4 regions of the Mesorhizobium sp. B2-4-1 genome follow, and region 2 is predicted to be linked to each of the others. Evidence: predicted binding sites of a transcription regulator. Region 2 holds the regulator's gene; each other region holds the start of a gene.
The links. Region 2 encodes LexA, which represses DNA repair genes until DNA is damaged. Its sites were predicted from a motif close to TGTTCNNNNTGTGTTCNG; they were not measured.

Region 1 (3,356 bases), on a different contig from region 2:
TCGATCGTCTCGCCGACGGCGCGTGCTTCCTCCTCGGAATCCCAGGCGGCGTGGACGTTGACCTTGCCATCCTCGGGGTCGTCGCGATCGGTGAACAGCGTCTTGCCGAAGCGACCTTCATTGTGGGCGATGAGGTGCGAAGCGGCGCCGAGGATATGCGCGGTGGAACGATAATTGCGCTCCAGCCGGATGATGGTGGCGCCGGGAAAATCCTTGTCGAAGCGCAGGATGTTGTCGACCTCCGCGCCGCGCCAGCCATAGATCGACTGGTCGTCGTCGCCGACGCAGCAGATGTTTACTTTGTTTTCGCTCACGGGCTGTTCCGCGCCTGCCGGCGCGGGCCCGACCCCTCTTTTCTGCGCGCCTTCGGCGTCGCGGGAGGGGCCTCGCAAAGGCTCGGACGCCCGGTCGGGCTTGCGGCCTTCGGCCGAATGCAAATCCGTAGACGTCGCGCTACGTCCGCTATTTGGCCGCTGCGCCAGGAGCCGCAGCCACATGTATTGCGCGGTGTTGGTGTCCTGGTACTCGTCGACCAGGATGTATCTGAACCGCTTGTGATACTCCTTCAGCACGTCCGGATTGGCGCGGAAGATGCGGATAGGGTGGCAGAGCAGATCGCCGAAATCGCAGGCGTTCAGCGTCTGCAGGCGCTCCTGATAGGCCTTGTAGAGCTCGCGGCCCTTGCCGTTGGCGAAACTACGCGCATCGCCCTCGGCAATGTCGTCCGGGCCTTGCCCCTTGTTCTTCCAGCCGTCGATCATCTGCGCGAACTGCTTGGCCGGCCAGCGCTTGTCGTCGAGGCCCTCGGCCTGGATCAATTGCTTGATCAGCCGCACGACGTCGTCGGTGTCGAGAATGGTGAAGTCGGATTTCAGCCCGGCAAGCTCGGCGTGCCTGCGCAAGAGCTTGACGCCGATCGAGTGGAAGGTGCCGAGCCAGGGCATGCCCTCGACATTGCCTTCGCCGATCAGGATGCCTATGCGCTGCTTCATCTCGCGCGCGGCCTTGTTGGTGAAGGTCACGGCCAGGATCTGCGAGGGAAAGGCTTTTCCGGTCGCCAGGATGTGGGCGATGCGGGTGGTCAAGACGCGCGTCTTGCCGGTGCCGGCGCCGGCCAGCACCAGAACGGGACCTTCGGTGGTTTCCACCGCCAGCCGCTGCTCGGGGTTCAACCCCTTGAGATAGTCGGGCGCGTTGTTGTGGCCGCCGCGGGCAGCCATGGCGCGCGCGGCGATGCCCGACGGGGCGGTGGGCCGCGCATCGGGTTCATCGAAAAAGGGCATGTCTTCGGAAAAGCCGGACATCGCCCCCGAATGTAGTGATTCGGTGGAGAAAGACCAGAACTGTCTACGTTTTGTTCCACTCCTGATTGTTTCCGGCCTGCTTGACAGGCAGGGCGGGTGAGGGAAAGCTGCGCAAAGGGCAGGGAGGGGATCCTGTTGCCCACGGCCGCCTCGAGGCGCGCAACAGTCGAAGGAGTATCATCTTGGCTGTCACCATCACCTCCCTCATTCTCCTCCTCATCGGCCTCGCGCTTGGCGCCGGCGGCATCTGGTTGGCTTCACTGGGAGGCAGCTGGTACTACATCATATCAGGCATCGCCTTCCTCATCGCCGCATGGCTGCTCTACCGGCGCAGATCCACCGCGCTCTGGCTCTACGCCGCGATTGTGCTGGGCACGCTTGCCTGGGCGGTCTGGGAAATCGGCTTCGACTGGTGGGAACTCGGGCCCCGCGGCGGCATCATCGTGCTCGTCGCGCTGTGGCTGCTGACGCCGTGGGCGAGGCGGGGCCTTATTGGTCCCGATGGCCGCGCGCCGCTCATTCTCGCCGTGTTGGCGTCGCTGGCGGTCGCCGGCTATTCAATGACGACCGATCCCAAGGATATTGCCGGCAATCTCGACATCGACAAGGTGACCCCGGCGGCCGATCTCGGCGGCGACATACCTGCCGGCGAATGGCACTTCTACGGCCGCACGCCCTATGGCCAGCGCTATTCGCCGCTCGACCAGATCACGCCGGAGAACGTCGCCAACCTGCAGCCGGCCTGGACTTATCGCACCGGCGACGTGAAAGGTCCCGACGACGTCGGTGAGACCACCTATCAGGTGACGCCGCTGAAGATCGCCGATACGCTCTACATCTGCACGCCGCACAATTTCGCCATCGCCATCGACGCCGCCACGGGCAAGGAGAAGTGGCGCTACGATCCCCAGGTCAAGCTCGACAAGGACCGCCAGCACCAGACCTGCCGCGGCGTCTCCTATTACGCCGATGCCAAGATCGGTGCCGGGCAGCCTTGCGCCGCGCGTGTCTACCTGCCGACTTCGGATGCGCGGCTGATCGCACTCGACGCCGCCAACGGTCAGGTCTGTCAGGCGTTTGCCGAAGGCGGTACGCTGAACCTTCTGACCGGCATGCCTTATCCCAAGTCCGGCTATTACTATTCGACATCGGCGCCGCTGATATCAGGCGACAAGATCGTCGTCGGCGGCGCGGTCAACGACAATTATTCCACGCAGGAGCCCTCCGGCGTCATCCGCGCCTTCGATGCCTCCACGGGCGCGCTGATCTGGAACTGGGATTCCGGCAATCCCGAGCAGACCACGCCGCTAGCGGCAGGCCAGACCTACACCGCCAATTCGCCCAACATGTGGTCGACGCCGAGTGCCGACGAAAAGCTCGGCCTGCTCTACATACCGCTCGGCAACCAGACGCCGGACCAGCTCGGCGCCGGCCGCAGCGCCAATGTCGAGAAATTCTCCTCCTCGATCACCGCGCTCGACCTCAATACGGGGCAATTGAAATGGGTGCGCCAGACCGTGCATCATGACCTTTGGGACATGGATGTGCCGGCGCAGCCGAGCCTTGTCGACATCACCAAGACCGACGGAACGGTCGTGCCGGCGCTGGTCGGGCCGACCAAGCAGGGCGACCTCTACGTGCTCGACCGGCGCACCGGCGAGCCGGTCATCCCGGTCAAGGAAGTGCCGGCGCCCGGCGGCGCCATCGAAGGCGACTACACATCGCCCACGCAGCCGGTGTCGGACCTTTCCTTCAATCCGCCGCCGCTGACCGATGCCGACATGTGGGGCATCACCATGTTCGACCAGCTGGCGTGCCGGATTGCGTTGCACAGGCTGCGCTATGAGGGCCGCTACACGCCGCCATCGCTGCAGGGCACGCTGGTCTATCCCGGCAATTTCGGCGTCTTCAACTGGGGCGGCGTGGCGGTCGATCCGGTCCGGCAGGTGCTGTTCGGCATGCCGACCTATCTCGCCTTCACCTCCAGGCTTGTGCCCCGCGCGGACGTGCCGCCGCCAGGCGACGCCAAGGGCAGCGAGCAGGGGCTGAACC
Region 2 (3,356 bases):
ACAGGGTGAACGCCCGGTTCGATCTTTGCTCGATTTCCGCCCGAGGCAGTTCCTCGAGCACCCCAACGATCCGGCGAACCTGGAGATCGCCGATCAAAAGACTGATGTAGATGTCGGCGGCTTCGGCAGGATCGTCACAGGCGATCAGGCCGGCCCGACTTGCGGTTCGAAGCAGGTCGCCAACAAGCGGCATTATGGCATTGCGGCCGAATTGCGCGATCGATTGGCCAAGCGTGCCTGTATCGTTGACGTCGCCGGCCGCGGCGCGATTGAGCGCCACCGCCTTGTCGCCCGTCACGAGGGTCAGCAGGACTGGCCCGAGCAAGTTCAGGGTTTCGAGCGGATCGCGCGCCTGGTGAAGGGCGTCCTCCAGCAGCTTCCTTGCCTCTCCCGCATTGGCTTCGATCAAGGATCGAAACAGGGTCTGCTTGTTGCCGTACCAGTTGTAGAGGGTTTCGTTCGAGGCCGATGCCCGCTTGGCGATAGCAAGCAGGGAGGCGCTCTTGTAGCCGGCTTCCCGGAGCACCGCATAGGCGGCCTCCTCTATCCGTTCGCGTCGCGCGGCCTGCTTCGGCGTGGTCATTGGTGTTCCTCTTCGAAAACCGTACATTATTATACGGTTTCGTCAAGCGAACGGGAAGCAAGGAGCGAGCGAACGCAGCCCATCGCGACCAGTGGTGGTGCCTCGTCGTTTTCCCGCAGGAAGTTGGCATTTTGGTTTCGTTTCGTTCACGAGCCGCAGGGGTTTTTAATCCGCCCAAACGCACCCCGCACCTGCCGGTCACCCAGCTTGCAGGCTTGTGCCAAGAGTGGAGACCGGTCGGGCCACAGGCCATTAACCAAAATAGTTTCAAAGGGCCCGGGAGCGCATTGACGACGGACCGCGCTGGCAGGATGCTGGCTGCGGGAGGGCATTTCGTTTCCGTCGCCTTAACAAATTCATTAAACTTTAAATGGTTGCGGAACACAACTGGAACAGATAGTGTTTGTTCTGGGTTTGTTTTCTGATTCTGGTTCCAGACCCTTCGTGCAATGCCTTTGGGGGCCGCCATGCTCACGCGCAAGCAACATGAACTCTTGATGTTCATCCATGAACGGCTGAAGGAAAGCGGCATTCCGCCGTCCTTCGACGAGATGAAGGAAGCGCTGGACCTCGCCTCCAAGTCGGGAATTCATCGGCTGATCACGGCGTTGGAGGAGCGCGGCTTCATTCGCCGCCTGCCCAACCGGGCGCGCGCGCTGGAGGTGCTGCGCCTGCCGGACTCGATCGCGCCGGGTCTTAACGCGGCAAAGAAGTTCTCCCCGAGCGTCATCCAGGGCAGCCTCGGACAGGGCAGCAGCCCTAGCCGGCAGATCAAGCCGGCGACGTCTTCGCGTCTGCCCGCTGCCGGCAATGACGACGATGCGGTTTCAGCGGTGTCGATCCCGGTCATGGGTCGCATCGCAGCGGGTGTGCCGATCGACGCCATCCAGCATCAGACGCATTCCATTTCAGTGCCGCCTGACATGATCATGGGCGGCGAACACTATGCGCTGGAGGTCAAGGGCGATTCGATGATCGAGGCCGGCATTTTCGACGGCGACACGGTCATCATCCGCAATGCCGACACCGCAAGTCCCGGCGAGATCATCGTGGCCCTGGTGGACGAGGAGGAAGCAACGCTGAAGCGCTTCCGCCGAAAGGGTGCTTCGATTGCGCTCGAGGCTGCCAATCCGGCCTATGAAACACGTATTTTCGGACCGGACAGGGTCAAGGTGCAAGGCAAGCTGGTCGGCCTGATCAGGCGCTACTGAGCGGGGTCGGCGGTGGGCTTTTCGGGTTTGCGGTAAGGCGGCAGTCCCCTTGCCTCGCGTGAGAATTTCCGCTGTTCGTGCCAAGGCCGATATGGCCTGTCGACGGCAAAGCTGACCCGTGCCGGTGCCGTCGCCGATTGCTGGTCGAAGAAGACGGCGGCACTTCCCTTACGAGCGAGCTGCCGCTTGGTGATGACGAGAACCAGCGGATTGTGGCAGGGATCGTAGCCCGCGGGGTCGTTGATGACGATCAGATCCGCATAGGAGCAGGCCCTCCAGGCGTCCTTGCGATCCTCCACCTGCGCGATGATCGCCCCCGAGGTATGCCGGGCCATGCACAGGCCCGTGAAGCAATAGAAAGGCGCTCCCGCCGGAAGTTGCGCGGGATCGAAGATGTCGAACTGTCGGTCTCCGCTGTCGAACAGTTCCGGCGCAACGATGGTTTCGGACTTCAGCGCGCGTTTCCAATTATCGACGGTGAATTCGTTCGGGCGCGCCCGGTTGATCGCGAGCTCGCCGCCGCCGATCGGCAACGCCACCAGGCGGGCATCCTCCGAAATCAGCACGTCCGGCGTGCGCGTGTCCGAGACGGTCAACAGGCCGGCGAGCGCGAAGGGAAGTGCCGCCAGCCGCAGCCATGTCGTGGCCATCGTCGCGATGACCAGGGCGATCGCCACCAGAAGGACGGATGCTGCGAAATCAACCCGACCGCGTCGACCGGCGAGCGTTGCGAGATCCATCCTGATATGGCGATCATCGCGGTCAGTCCCTTGCCCATCAGATAAAGGGATGGTCCATCGAACCCGAACGGCATCAGCAGCGCGCTGGCAACCGCAAGGAACATCACGACAGAAACGATCGGCATGACGGCAAGATTGGCGAACAGGCTGAGCGGCGACACGCGCTGGAAATGCCAGATGGCGAAAAGCGCCGTGGCGCTTCCCGCGATAATCGAGGTCATCGCCAGCCCACCTGTCGCCAGCAGCAATTTTCGCGTCAGCAGGCCAGGCAAGGTCCGTTGCGGCGGCGGGGTCCGCGCTTTGTCGGCTTTGCGATCCGACCAGCCGGCATAGGCGCCGACCAGGGCCGCGGTGGCGGCGAACGACATCTGGAAGCTCGGCCCTACCACCTCGTGCGGCGACACCACGATGACGGCGATCGCCGAAATAGCCAGATTGCGCATGGTGAGTGCCGCCCGATCGAACAGAACGGCGATCAGCATCACCGCCAGCATGATGAAGCTGCGTTCGGCGGCGACAACGACGCCCGAAATGACGAGGTAGGCGGCGATCGAGAAAAGTGCCGCCGCGGCCGCGTATTTCTTGACCGGCCGGCGGGAGGAAAAATTCGGGAACAGCGCGAAGCCGCCACGCAGCAGACCCATGACCGTGCCGGCGACCAGCGCCATGTGCAGCCCGGAAATTGAGATGATGTGGTAGATGCCGGTGCGTCGCATCGCTTCATTGATCTCGTCGGGAATCCCGGCGCGCACACCCACGATCAGCGCCGCGGCGATCTCGCCCTCGGCACCGCCGATGCTGCCCCTGATATGGTCGGCAATG
Region 3 (3,356 bases), on a different contig from region 2:
TGTGCCTGATCGGCCAGCCAGCCGGGCCGGTTCGACACGAATGTCCAGGTGCGGATCTGGGCGATGCGATGCGACAGCGTATCGATGTCGCCCTCGGTGGTGTCGGCGCGGCGCACCTGCTCGGCCATGTAATTCTCGTCGACATGGCCATGCCTGGCGAGGTCCATGTAGATCGACGCAATGAGGTCGGCGTGCTGGGCCGGCGCTATCTTGCGGTAGTCGGGGAGCGCGCAGGCCTCCCACAGCAGCGCGACGCGCCTTGCGTCGGTGGCGAGCGCCCTGATGTCCTCGTCACGCGACAGGTGCTCAAGCGCCTGCGCATCGACTGCCGGCAGCGCACGGGTCAGGCCTTCCACCGGGGCATTGGTCTCGATCGAGCGCTTCAGCGCGTCGAGGCTGGCGAAATTGAAACGCGCTGTGCGCCACTGCAGAACCTTCACGGGGTCGAAGTCGTGGCTTTCGATCTTCTTGACCAATTCCTCGTCCAGCGGGTCGACCTGGCCGGTGACGCCAAAGGTGCCGTCGCGCAGGTGCCGGCCGGCGCGCCCGGCGATCTGGCCAAGTTCGGCCGCCGTCAGGTTGCGATACTGATAGCCGTCGAACTTGCGGTTCTGGGCGAAGGCGACATGGTCGAGATCGAGGTTAAGGCCCATGCCGATGGCATCGGTGGCGACGAGATAGTCGACGTCGCCCGACTGAAACAGCGCCACCTGGGCGTTGCGGGTGCGGGGCGAGAGCGCGCCAAGCACGACGGCCGCACCGCCCTGCTGGCGGCGGATCAGTTCGGCGATGGCATAGACCTCGTCGGCGGAGAAGGCGACGATCGCTGTGCGCCGGGGCAAGCGGGTCAGCTTCTTCGAACCGGCATAGGCCAGATGTGACAGCCGCGGTCGTGTCACCACCGAGACGCCTTTCAACAGGCGCTGCAAGATGCCGTGCATGGTGGCGGCGCCGAGCAGCAGCGTCTCCTGGCGGCCGCGCAGATGCAGGATGCGGTCGGTGAAGATGTGGCCGCGCTCGAGGTCCCCGGCAAGCTGCACCTCGTCGATGGCGACGAAGGCGGCATCGGTCTCGCGCGGCATGGCTTCGACGGTACAGACCGAATATCTGGCGCCTGGCGGCTGGATCTTCTCCTCGCCGGTGATGAGCGCCACCTTGTGGGCACCGACCTTTTCGCAGACGCGGGTGTAGACCTCTCGCGCCAAGAGCCTGAGCGGCAGGCCGATGATGCCGCTTTCATGCGCCACCATGCGCTCGATGGCGAGATGGGTCTTGCCTGTGTTGGTCGGCCCAAGCACGGCAGTCACGTCGCGACCCGATAGGATCAGCGGCTCGGTGGGTTTCGGATGGATGTTCATCGGCTCGGAAATAAGGCTTTCTGGCCTCTCATTGTCGGGAGCACGCCTCGGGTGGCGCGTATGACAGGCGACACATAGGGATTTCAGGCGCGAAGCGAAAGCGGAATGTTCCGCTGGCGGTTCGAAGTCACCTCCGTCGAGCTTCGGTTCGGCTGCTGATTGAGGGTTGGAACGAGTCTGGAACGAATCGGCGACGAATCGCTGACTCGCCCGGATTCAGGTTTTGTTCACGGCTAGATCTGGAGTTTTGGCTGATGATCCTTACCACATGCTGAATCACGGAATTGGCCCGTTTCATGCTAGGCGAGAGCCGCCGTTAACTTTCGCTGGCAAAGCCGTGTGGCAGCCCGCCTTGCTTCATCCAAGCTTATGAAATTGTTGAACTTTCTTAATAGAAATTAACAGTTTGATAGGCGATTGCAACTGCTCTCGTTAACATTGCGGCCAAACATGGAACGAAAGGGCGACGAATCGGCGATGTCGGGATTTTCCCTGTTTGTTCACGACAAGATGTAGTGTTGCGCACAGGTTTTCCACCGACAATGCACAGCTTATCCAGGCAGTTTTGCACAATACCCGCTGCCGCCATTAACCTTTGCGTGCCGGATTGGAACAGCAGGCCGACAGCCGTCATCGGACGGCGTCACGGACATCCGAAGCGGATGGCGAACGAGCCCTCCTTCAATCGGCACCGGGAAGCCGGCAGCCCGGCGAGACCTCAGGCGAAGTACTGGCCGCCATTGGCGGTGATGGTCGATCCCGTGATGAAGCCGGCGTCCTCGGAGGCGAGGAAGACGACGCAGCGCGCGATCTCCTCCGGCTCGCCGAGGCGCCCGACCGGGATTAGCGGGATGATGCGTTCGTTGAGCACCTTCTCATCGATCGCCCGGACCATTTCGGTGGCGATATAGCCTGGGCAGATGATGTTGACGGTGATGCCCGCGCGGGCTCCTTCCTGGGCCAGAGCCTTCGAGAAACCGATGTCGCCGGCCTTGGCCGCGGAGTAGTTGACCTGCCCGGCCTGGCCCTTCTGGCCATTGATGGAGGAGATGGTGATGACGCGGCCGAACTTGCGGTCGCGCATGCCGCTCCACAGCGGATGCGTCATGTTGAAAACGCCGGAGAGATTGGTGTCGATGACCTCCTTCCACTGCTCACGCGTCAGCTTGTGGAACATGGCGTCGCGCGTGATGCCGGCATTGTTGACCAGCACCGCGACCGGGCCCAGATCGGCCTCGACCTGCTTGATGCCGGCGGCGCAGGCGTCGTAGTCGGCGACCGACCATTTGTAGGTCTTGATGCCGGTTGTGGCCGTGAACTTGCTCGCCGCCTCATCATTGCCGGCGTAGTTGGCGGCAACCGAATAGCCGGCTTCCTTCAGCGCCATCGATATTGCCGCGCCGATGCCGCGCGATCCGCCCGTGACGATTGCAACCTTGGTCATGCGCTCCCTCCCTTTGGTTGGGAGAGTGAACAGGGAGTAGCGAATGACGAGCAGGGATCAGATATCCCATTGCGCCGACGCCGTTCTTCCCTATTCGCTACTCCCCATTCACTTCTCTTTTAGAGCGCTTCGACGCACATGGCGACGCCCATGCCGCCGCCGATGCACAGGGTGGAGAGACCCTTCTTGGCACCTCTTCGGCGCATCTCGTGGACCAGCGTGTTGAAAATGCGCGCGCCAGAGGCGCCGATCGGATGACCGATGGCGATGGCGCCACCATTGACGTTGACGATCGAGGGATCCCAGCCCATGTCCTTGTTGACCGCGCAGGCCTGCGCGGCGAAAGCCTCGTTGGCCTCGATCAGGTCGAGATCGCCGACCGACCAGCCGGCCTTTTCCAGCGCTTTTCGCGAGGCGGGAATCGGACCGGTGCCCATGATCGCCGGGTCAACGCCCGCGGTCGCCCAGGAGACGATGCGCGCCAGCGGGGTGATGCCCCGCCTGGCAGCTTCCGCTTCGCTCATCAAAAGCGCGCCGGCGGCGCCGTCGTTGAT
Region 4 (3,356 bases), on a different contig from region 2:
CCGCACTCTTGCGCGACACTTCCTTTTCCTGGCGGCGTCGTACCCGCTCGTCGGCGCGTGCGATAACCCATTCGAGCAGCTTCGACGCTTCCTGCGGATTGTCGGCCAGCCAATGGTCGAACGGGTCGCGGATCGCGGTCTCGACGATGCGGATCGCCTCGATCGTCGCCAGCCTGTCCTTGGTCTGGCCGACGAATTCAGGCTCGCGGATGAACACCGACAGCATGCCCGCCGCCGAGATCATGACGTCTTCCGAAGTGACGATCGAGGCGCGCTTGTTGCCGACGAGGTCGGCATAGGCGCGCAGGCCGCGCGTCAAGACGTTGCGGAAGCCGGCCTCGTGGGTGCCGCCTTCGCCGGTCGGGATGGTGTTGCAGTAGGAGTTGATGAAGCCGTCGCCGCCGAACCAGGTCACCGCCCATTCCAGCGAGCCATGGCCGCCTTGCCTGTCGCTCTTGCCGGCGAAGATTTCGCGCGTTACCTGGAATTCGTCGCCGAGCGACGCTTTCAGATAGTCCTTGAGGCCGCCGGGAAAATGGAATTCGGCCTTGGCCGGAGTGGTGTCCTTTTCCTTGATCAGCGAAGGATCGCAGGTCCATCGGATTTCGACGCCGCCGAACAGATAGGCCTTCGAGCGTGTCATGCGGTAGAGCCGCGCTGGCTCGAACGCGGCACCCTTGCCGAAAATCTGCTCGTCGGGATGGAAGCGGGTCCTGGTGCCGCGCCGGTTGTGAACTTCGCCAAGGTGCTCGAGGCCGCTGACCGGGATGCCGCGCGAGAAGCGCTGCCGGTAAAGTTGCCGTCCGCGCGCGACTTCGACTTCGAGATGATCCGACAGTGCGTTGACCACGGAGACGCCGACGCCGTGCAGGCCGCCCGAGGTTTCATAGACCTTGCTATCGAACTTGCCGCCCGAATGCAGTGTCGTCATGATCACTTCGAGCGCTGGCTTCTTGAACTTCGGATGCGGATCGACGGGAATGCCGCGGCCATTGTCGGTGACGGTGAGAAAGCCGTCAGCCGAAAGCTCGACATCGATGAATGTGGCATGGCCGGCAACCGCCTCGTCCATCGAGTTGTCGATAACCTCGGCGAACAGATGGTGCATGGCCTTGTCGTCGGTGCCGCCAATATACATGCCCGGACGGCGCCGCACGGGCTCCAGGCCTTCGAGTACCTCGATATCGGCGGCGCTGTAGCCCTCTGAGCCGTCACGAGACGCCGCCGCCGGACGCTTGGCTGCCGCCTGCACCAGCGGATCGGCCGGACGCGCCGGTGTGCGAACCGGTTGCGGCTGCTTCTCCAGATTGCCGAAAAGATCGTTGTTGTCGTCCATGCCTGCCATAGAGCCCAAGCTGCGAATCACCCGCCGATACTGCCACGCTTTTCAGCGCCAAGCGACGGAGGTTCCTGTTACGTTCGGGGATTAACCCCCTCGTATCCTAAAACCATTCGATAACCAAGCCGGCGGAAATCAGGCGGATAGCCAGCGAGAAGATTCCTGATTCTTTAACAATGCCGCCTAGCGTGAGCCAACATAACAAGAAACTACGGGCATCAGGGGTTTGGGCGTGAGGGGCAAGGCCATAACGATGATCGGCATCGCCGCCGTTTTCGGCGCAATCTCGATCTTTGCCGCGGATTTCTGGGTCAAGCGCCAGGCCAGGGCCGACGCCGAGGAGAAAACCGCGTCGATCGCGGCGCCCGCCGCGCCGACGGTCGAATTCAAGACCATCGTGGTGGCGAATGCACCGTTGCGGTACGGCATGGATCTCGACCGCGCGAAACTCAGCGAAATTCCGTGGCCGCAGGATTCGCTGCCGCAGGGCGCCTTCGCCACCATCGATGGACTGCTCGGGGACGGCAACCGCGTGGTGCTGTCGCCGATCGAGGTCAACGAACCGGTGCTGCTTACAAAGCTGTCCGGCCCGAATGGCCGCGCCACGCTCTCCAACATGCTGACACCCGGCATGCGGGCCGTCACCATCCGCACCGACGAGATCGCGGGCGTCGGCGGCTTCGTCACGCCGGGCGATCGGGTCGATGTCGTGCTGACGCGAGATGCCGGTGAAATCCAGGAAGTGGCCAAGAATGCGCAAGGCGCCGCCGGCTCGACCATCACCTCTGAGATCGTCGTTGCCGACGCGAAGGTGCTGAGCGTCGGGCAGGGCGCCGACGAGCGTCAAACAACCCCGCAGGTGGCCAATTCCATAACCATCGAGGTGACCACCGAAGGCGCGCAGAAAGTGGCGCTGGCCCGCACTGTCGGCACGCTGTCGCTGTCGCTTCGCTCCGCCAGCGAGGGCGGCGACGGCAAGGACGGTGTCACCACCATCTCCTCCTTTGGCGGATCGGTGGCGGGCAAGGCGCAGGCCGCAGCCGGCTCGCTGTTCGACGCCATGGCAAAGGAGCCTGAGAAGCCGAAATTCAAGACGGTCATCGTGACGCGTGGAACGACGGCCGAGGAATATCAGGTTCCTGCGCGGGACCAGAAATAGGAATATCAGGTTCCTGAGTGGGACCAGAGCAGGACCGGTGGGGACCGGACGGGACGGGAACAATGTTGAGGCAACTTCAATATCGAATGACAGGCCGGTTGCACGTCGCGCGGGCCGTGGCGATGGCGGTGACGATGGCGTCGGCCTGCATCTTCGCCGGCCCGGCCAGGGCGGATAACGACATCGTCTATGTCTCGGCGACCAAGAACGCCTCGATCAAGGTCGCCAAGGGCAAGCCAAAGACGATCATGACGAGCGCGGCTTTCTACCAGATCGTCATCGGCGATCCGGAGATCGCCAACGTCAACCCGCTGACCGACAGATCCTTCTATGTGCTGGGCAACAATCTCGGCACCACTGGCATTGCCCTGTTCGACGAGAACAAGCAGCTCGTCGGCACCGTCGACATCGAAGTGACGCTCGATACCGACCAGTTGGCCGACACGATCCGCGCCAGCGTGCCGGACGCCAAGATCAAGGTCGGCTCCGCCAATGGCCGCGTCGTGCTGTCGGGCGAGGCGGATGACGCGGTCGCCGCCGAAAAGGCAAACAAGATCGCTACCCGCTTCTCCGGCAATGAGGAGGTGATCAATTCGGTCAACATCTCGTCCTCACAGCAGGTCCAGCTCAATGTTCGCTTCGTCGAGATCAACCGCCAGGCGGGGCAGGATCTCGGCGCCAAATACAGTGCCAATTTCGCTTATGGCATGGGCGGACGCGACGTTACGATTGCTCCCGGCACCATTGAGCCGGCGGGGACCGGCGAGATCATCGGCAAGCTGCTGTCGAACGGCGTTTCCATCGACATCGCCATCAAGGCACTGGAAGAGCGCGGCCTGGCTCGTCGGCTGGCCGAGC

Region 1: the regulator LexA is predicted to act here: its motif matches at 1,345-1,362, upstream of FJ949_RS08925 (UvrD-helicase domain-containing protein).
Region 3: the regulator LexA is predicted to act here: its motif matches at 1,526-1,543, upstream of FJ949_RS04395 (helicase-related protein).
Region 4: the regulator LexA is predicted to act here: its motif matches at 1,406-1,423, upstream of parE (DNA topoisomerase IV subunit B).

The regions. Positions count from the first base shown of each region.
Region 1 covers NZ_VFVN01000003.1:126,130-129,485, forward strand. The annotation lists gene FJ949_RS08925 (UvrD-helicase domain-containing protein) at 1-1,304, opposite strand, end outside; gene FJ949_RS08930 (glucose/quinate/shikimate family membrane-bound PQQ-dependent dehydrogenase) at 1,487-3,356, shown strand, end outside.
Region 2 covers NZ_VFVN01000008.1:114,923-118,278, forward strand. The annotation lists gene FJ949_RS20920 (TetR/AcrR family transcriptional regulator C-terminal domain-containing protein) at 1-583, opposite strand, end outside; gene lexA (transcriptional repressor LexA) at 1,051-1,794, shown strand; partial or broken gene FJ949_RS20930 (ComEC/Rec2 family competence protein) at 1,788-3,356, opposite strand, start outside.
Region 3 covers NZ_VFVN01000001.1:858,528-861,883, forward strand. The annotation lists gene FJ949_RS04395 (helicase-related protein) at 1-1,358, opposite strand, end outside; gene phbB (acetoacetyl-CoA reductase) at 2,077-2,802, opposite strand; gene FJ949_RS04405 (acetyl-CoA C-acetyltransferase) at 2,922-3,356, opposite strand, start outside.
Region 4 covers NZ_VFVN01000003.1:608,389-611,744, forward strand. The annotation lists gene parE (DNA topoisomerase IV subunit B) at 1-1,336, opposite strand, end outside; gene cpaB (Flp pilus assembly protein CpaB) at 1,572-2,498, shown strand; gene FJ949_RS11520 (type II and III secretion system protein family protein) at 2,621-3,356, shown strand, end outside.